2 regions of the Streptomyces sp. DSM 116793 genome follow, and region 2 is predicted to be linked to the other one. Evidence: riboswitches for the same ligand, from Rfam matches in the RefSeq annotation. Region 2 holds a riboswitch; the other holds the start of a gene.
The links. Region 2 has a riboswitch for cobalamin ahead of ACSMXW_RS05365 (cobalamin biosynthesis protein). Riboswitches for the same ligand answer to the same signal wherever they lie in the genome.
Positions count from the first base shown of each region.

Region 1: another riboswitch for cobalamin. It lies ahead of cobN (cobaltochelatase subunit CobN); the one in region 2 lies ahead of ACSMXW_RS05365 (cobalamin biosynthesis protein).

Region 1 is NZ_CM170494.1:4,695,188-4,698,589, forward strand. Features, by position in the region: gene ACSMXW_RS18215 (Cmx/CmrA family chloramphenicol efflux MFS transporter) at 1-526, shown strand, start outside; cobalamin riboswitch at 849-993, shown strand; gene cobN (cobaltochelatase subunit CobN) at 1,292-3,402, shown strand, end outside.
Region 2 is NZ_CM170494.1:1,258,403-1,261,804, reverse strand. Features, by position in the region: gene ACSMXW_RS05370 (cobyric acid synthase) at 1-903, opposite strand, end outside; gene ACSMXW_RS05365 (cobalamin biosynthesis protein) at 900-1,949, opposite strand; cobalamin riboswitch at 2,004-2,127, opposite strand; gene ACSMXW_RS05360 (hypothetical protein) at 2,291-2,512, opposite strand; gene ACSMXW_RS05355 (anion permease) at 2,935-3,402, opposite strand, start outside.

The sequences.
Region 1 (3,402 bases), 3.4 Mb from region 2:
GCTCGGGGCGCTGGTCAACGGGGCGACGTTCGCGACGTTCGCCTATCTCGCGGTCATCGCGACCCGGGTCGCGCAGCTGCCCGGGGGTGCGGTGCCGGGACTGCTCGCCGCGTTCGGCGTGGGGGCCTCCGTGGGGGTCGCAGCCGCCGGCCGAGGGCGGGGCCTGGGGCCCGCCCTCGGTCTCCTGCCGCTGGGCTGGGCGGTGCTGGCGGTGACCGGCCCGTACCCGCCGGCGCTGTTCGCCGCGACGGTGGTCCAGGGTGCGCTGTCCTTCTTCGCCGGGTCCGTGCTGGTGAGCCGCGTACTGTCCGCCGCGTCCGACGCGCCCTCGCTGGCCGGTTCGTTCGCCACGGCGGCCCTCAACGCCGGGGCGTTCGCGGGACCTCTCCTGGCCGGGGCCACCACGGCGGGCCACGCCTACGCCCACGCGGCGTGGACCAGCGCGGCCCTGGCCACCACGGCCGCGCTCACCCACGCCACGGCACGCAACCGCCCCCCTCACCCCGCACCCCCCTCCACCCCATAGGGGCTCGCCCCCCGAGTGCCCGCCCCCACACTCGCCCGCGCCACGCACGGCGGACCACCGCGTGGGGAGGACCCGACCCGGCAGACGAAGTTCCTCCTTCCGGTCCTACTTCCCGGCCGCCGTCAAGAAGCGGGGCTGCACCTGAGCGGCGCGCCCCGGAGGGGCGCGGGGCGGGGGTCGCGGGCGTGCGGCGGTGGAGGCGGCTGGGCTCCTGCCTGCCTCCCCCAGAGGTGCCCGAGAGGTACCCCAGAGGTACCCCAGAGGTACCCCAGGCACAGCCCCGCGCCCTTTCGGGGCGCGCCCCACGCGGTGACCCGTACCATTCGGTTGACCGAGACGGCGCGGGCCCGCGCAGGGCCCGAGGGAGGAAGCCGGTGTGAGTCCGGCGCGGTCCCGCCACTGTGAACCCGGTCCGGGGTGACCCCGGACCGGGCGAGTCAGGAACTCCCGCCGTCCTCACGACCACCCGGGGCGTGGACACCCCGAGGAAGGCCCCGCATGATCCTGCTGCTGTCGACCTCCGACACGGACCTGCTCAGCGCCCGCGCCGCCACCGGCCCCGTCCGCTACCGGTACGCGAACCCGGCCCGGCTCTCCCTGGACGAGCTGCCCGCCCTGCTCGACGGGGCCGACCTCGTCGTCGTCCGCCTCCTCGGCGGCATCCGGGCCTGGCAGGACGGTCTCGACCTGCTGCTCGGCCGGGACGCGGCCGGGGCCGGGGCACCGGGCGCCGCGGCGGGTGCGGGCGGGCACGGCGCACCCGGTGTGCCCCGCCTCCCCGTGGTCGTCCTCACCGGCGAACAGGCCCCGGACGCCCAGCTCATGGCCGCCTCCACGGTGCCCATCGGCATCGCCGCCGAGGCGCACGCCTACCTGGCGCACGGCGGCCCGGGCAACCTGGAGCAGCTCGCCCGGTTCCTCTCCGACACCGTCCTGCTCACCGGCCACGGCTTCGAACCGCCCGCCCCCGCCCCCACCTGGGGCCCCCTGGAACGCACCGAACGCACCACCGGTCCGACGGCCGCGCCCGCCCCCGCAGCGACACCCGCCCCCGACCCGGCCCCCCTCCCCACCGTCGCCGTCCTCTACTACCGAGCCCACCACATGAGCGGGAACACCGCCTTCGTGGAGGCGCTGTGCACCGCCATCGAGGACGCCGGGGCGCGCGCCCTCCCGCTGTACGTCGCCTCCCTGCGCTCCCCGGAGCCGGAGCTGATCGACGAGCTGCGGGCGGCCGACGCGATCGTCACCACCGTGCTCGCCGCGGGCGGCAGCCGGCCCGCCGAGGCGCAGGCAGGCGGCGACGACGAGGCGTGGGACGCGGGCGCGCTCGCCGCGCTCGACGTGCCCGTCCTCCAGGCGCTCTGCCTGACGAGCTCCCGCAGCGCGTGGGAGGAGAACGACGAGGGGGTCTCGCCGCTGGACGCGGCGAGCCAGATCGCGGTGCCCGAGTTCGACGGCCGGCTGATCACCGTCCCGTTCTCGTTCAAGGAGATCGACGAGGACGGGCTGCCGTCGTACGTGGCCGACCCGGAGCGGGCCGCCCGGGTCGCCGGAATCGCCGTCCGGCACGCCCGCCTGCGGCACATACCCGCGGCGGACAAGCGCCTGGCGCTGGTCCTGTCGGCGTACCCGACGAAGCACTCCCGGATCGGCAACGCCGTCGGCCTGGACACCCCCGCCTCCGCGGTGGCGCTGCTGCGCCGGCTGCGGGCGGAGGGTTACGACCTCGGGGCGGCCGACCCGGAGACGGGCGTGCCCGCCGTGCCGGGGCTGGCCTCCGGCGACGGGGACGAGCTGATCCGGGCGCTGATCGACGCGGGCGGCCACGACCAGGACTGGCTGACGGAGGAGCAGCTCGCCCGCAACCCGGTGCGCATCCCCGCCGCCGACTACCTGCGCTGGTACGCCACCCTCCCGAAGGAGCTGCGGGACGAGGTCGAGCGGCACTGGGGGCCGCCGCCGGGGGAGATGTTCGTCGACCACAGCCGGACCGACCACAGCCGGACCGACCACAGCCGGACCGGCCACAGCCGGACCGCGGCGGGAGCGGGCTCCGGCGGCGCACCGACCGGGGGGGCCGGCACCGCGAGCGGCGCGGACGCCGGGGACGCCGGGGATATCGTGCTGGCCGCGCTCCGGCACGGCAACGTCCTCATCATGATCCAGCCGCCGCGCGGCTTCGGCGAGAACCCGATCGCGATCTACCACGACCCGGACCTGCCGCCGTCCCACCACTACCTGGCCGCCTACCGCTGGCTCGCCGCGCCCACCGCGGACGGGGGCTTCGGCGCGGACGCCGTGATCCACCTGGGCAAGCACGGCAACCTGGAGTGGCTGCCGGGCAAGAACGCGGGCCTGTCCGCGGCGTGTGCGCCGGACGCGGCGCTGGGCGACCTGCCGTTGGTGTACCCGTTCCTGGTGAACGACCCGGGCGAGGGCACCCAGGCCAAGCGCCGGGCGCACGCCACCCTCGTCGACCACCTGGTGCCGCCGATGGCCCGCGCCGACTCCTACGGCGACATCGCCCGCCTGGAGCAGCTCCTCGACGAGCACGCGCAGATCGCGGCGATGGATCCGGCGAAGCTGCCGGCGATCCGCGCCCAGATCTGGACGCTGATCCAGGCCGCGCGGCTCGACCACGACCTGGGCCTCGACGACCGGCCCGACGACGACGGCTTCGACGACCTGATCCTGCACGTGGACGGCTGGCTCTGCGAGGTGAAGGACGCGCAGATCCGCGACGGCCTGCATGTGCTGGGGTCGGCGCCGGCCGGCGCCGACCGGGTCAACCTGGTGCTGGCGATCCTGCGGGCCCGCCAGATCTGGGGCGGTGGCGAGGCGCTGCCCGGGCTGCGCGAGGCGCTCGGCCTGGA
Region 2 (3,402 bases):
GTCCGCGTCGGCCGTCTCCTCGGGGCGGTCCACGAACCGCACCACCACACCAGGCTCGGCCGCCAGCGCGTCCACATCCGTGAAGTTCGACATCAGCGGCACCGCACACACCGCGACCCGCAGCACGTCCTCGCCGACCGGGCCGGCCGGCGTGCTCTCGCGCACGGTGCCGCGCAGCGAGATGCGCAGCCCGTCCTCCTCGTCGATGCCGAGGCCGGTCCGGAACGGCAGCACCCCGTACGTGGCCCGCCCGGTGAGGTCCCGCAGCGTTTCGAGGCCCGGTTCGAGCAGCGTCACGTCGCCCCGGAACTTGTTGACGAGGAACCCGGCCACCAGCGCCTGGTCCGCCTTGTCCAGCAGGGCGAGGGTGCCGAAGAAGGAGGCGAAGACGCCGCCGCGGTCGATGTCTCCCACGACCAGCACGGGCAGCCCGGCGGCCCGGGCGAGGCCCATGTTCACGATGTCGGTGCGGCGCAGGTTGATCTCGGCGGGTGACCCGGCGCCCTCGCAGACCACCACGTCGTGCGCGGCGCGCAGTTCCGTGAGGCAGTCCAGCACGGTGCCGAGCAGCCGCTCCTGCCGCCCGCCGTGGTACCCGCGCGCACTCATCTCGCCGACCGGGCGGCCCATCAGCACCACCTGGCTGCGCCGGTCGCCGCCCGGCTTGAGCAGCACCGGGTTCATCAGCACGCTCGGCTCCACCCGCGCCGCCTGCGCCTGCATCGCCTGCGCCCGGCCGATCTCGGCGCCCTCGCGGGTGACGAACGAATTCAGTGACATGTTCTGCGCCTTGAACGGCGCCACCCGCACGCCCCGTCGCGCCAGCCACCGGCAGATCCCGGCGGTGACCACGCTCTTCCCGGCGTCGGACGTGGTGCCGGCCACCAGCAGCCCGTGGCTCATACGGCGCCCTGCCAGGCCGCCCCGGTGCGCCGTGAGCCCGAACGGACGGGGCGGGACCGCCGGGCGGCGCCCACGCGCGGCCGGCAGAGCCCGGCGGCGACCAGCACGGCCAGCGCGCCCCAGCTCACCCGCCGGGACAGCCGCACCGCCCGCTCGACGTCGGCCACGGTCACGTCCCGTCCCCCGCCGCCCAGCACGGGACGCTGCTCCGCGCGGCCGCCGTAGGCCAGCGCGCCGCCGAGCCGTACCCCCAGCGCACCCGCGAACGCCGCCTCCACCACTCCGGCGTTCGGGCTGGGGTGCCGGTGTGCGTCGGCGCGCCACACCCGCACCGCCCCGGCCGGGTCGGGGCCGAGCGCCGCGGCGAGGGCCGCCGTCAGCCGGGCGCCCGGGCGGCCCACGAGGTCGTCGAGGCGGGCCGCCGCCCAGCCGAACCGGCGGTACCGGGGGGACTTGTGGCCGACCATGGCGTCCAGGGTGTTGACGGCCCGGAAGCCCACCAGGCCCGGCACCCCGGCCACGGCGCCCCAGAACAGGGCGCCGACAACGGCGTCGGAGGTGTTCTCCGCGACGGACTCCACCACGGCGCGGGCGAGTTGGGAGGCGTCCAGCGCCTCGGGGTCGCGGCCGCACAGGTGCGGCAGCAGCCGCCGGGCCTCCGGCACGTCGCCGGCGGCCAGCGCGGCGCCGATCGCCCGTGCCTCGCGGCCCAGTGACGTGCCGCCCACCACCGCCCATGTCGCGGCGGCGGTCAGGGCGCCGGAGGCGGCGGGGGAGCGGTGCACCGCGCGGGTGGCCAGCAGGGCGAGGCCCACCGCGCCGCCCGCGCACAGGGCGGTGTGCAGGGCGCCCCAGCCGCGGTGGTCGCGCCACAGCAGACGCTCCACGGCACCCGCGGCGCGGCCGAACGCGGCGACGGGATGCCCGCGGTGCGGGTCGGCGAGTACCAGATCGGCCAGGAGCCCCGCGGTGGCGCCGACGGCGGTGGGAAGAAGGGCGGGGGGTATGACCCCGCGTCGGGAGAAGGCCGTGTGCCGTCCCGGCATCGGTGTGTGTCCTCACTCAGGGTCCGCGCCCTGGCTCGACGGGACGACGGCGAGAGTCTCCTGGCTCCCGGATCCGCGAGCTCCCCCGGCCTTCCAGCCCTGTGGGCCGTGACGTCCGAGTGGGGGAGCGCTCCCCGGTGACAGTGGCGGGACCGCGCCGGACTCGCACCGGCTTCCTCTCCTGCCGCCGTACTTGCCCCGGCAGTCCACCATGCCCCGCGGGCCCCGTCAACCAGCCGCTGACCTGCGGCGGGAGAGTGTGCGCAGGCCCACACGGCACGGTGGGGCCCGCCGGGGACGCGGGTTCCGGCCAGGAGGCGATGACGGTCAGGAGATGACGGTCAGGAGACGATGAGATGGATACCGAAGGCGACGGCCGCCGCGCAGAGCGCGAAGCAGGAGTACGCGCCGGTGAGGGCGAGGGCGGCGCTGCCGCCCCTTGCGGTGGCCGACTCGCCTCTGGAGAGCCCGGCGATGCCGAGCGCGAACAGGCCCACCAGGGCCACGGTGACCATGAGGCTCACTCCGAAGACGGAGCCGAGTGCTGCCCAGTCGATGTGCATGGCGTGCCTGTTTCCTGTCTGCCGGTGGGACGGCTGCCGGATTGCCGGGTGCCGGGGACGGACGAGTCCGTGGGTCGATGAGTCCCCGGGCCGGTGGGGTTGGTGGGTCGGTGGGGTCGGTGAGCCGGTCGGTCGGTGAGCCGGTGAGCCGGGGGTTCGGTGGGTCGGATCGCTCGCGAGTCCATGAGTCGGCGAGCCCACGTGTCCGTGAGTCCGTGAGCCGTGAGTCGACGGATCGAGGGATCGAGGGATCGACGGACCGGGGACCGGGGATCGACGAGTGGGCGGGGGCGGGGCGGGGAGCGGGGGGTGAGGAGTCGATGAGGCTATGGGTGATTCGGTCGGCGGACGCGGCGGGGGAGGTGGGCTGGTAAGTCGTCAGGTCGACAATCCGGTGCGGCCTTCCCGTGGCCGGCGGCGGATCAGACCGCGGCCGGTTTGGAGGGCTCGGCGACGGGGGCGGCGGGAGCGGGTGCCGGGACCGTCCCGGGGGCGAGCGACGCGGGGACGGTGACCTGGGGCGGCTCGGTGACCTGCGGCGACTCGCCCGGTGACCCGGGACGGGCGCGGCCGCCGGCTCGCGCTGCGGCGCCGGTGGGCCCCGGTTGCGCACCGGAGGGCGTATCCGCGGGCGGCGGGGTGGTGGTGGCGACCGGGGTGGGCCGCGGACCGGCGGCGGCGTCCAACTCGGCCTCGGAGGCGTTGACGTTGCTGCGGTCGACGGGCCTGCGGCGGGACAGCGCGTAGATGACGACCGCGCCGGTGACCAGGAGTACACCGGTGACGGCGACGCCCCAGGTGCCCTGCCGGGTGAGGAACTCGGCGCCCGCGCCGACCAGGCCCGCGGCGGGCAGCGTCAGACACCAGGCCGCCAGCATCCGGGTGGCCGT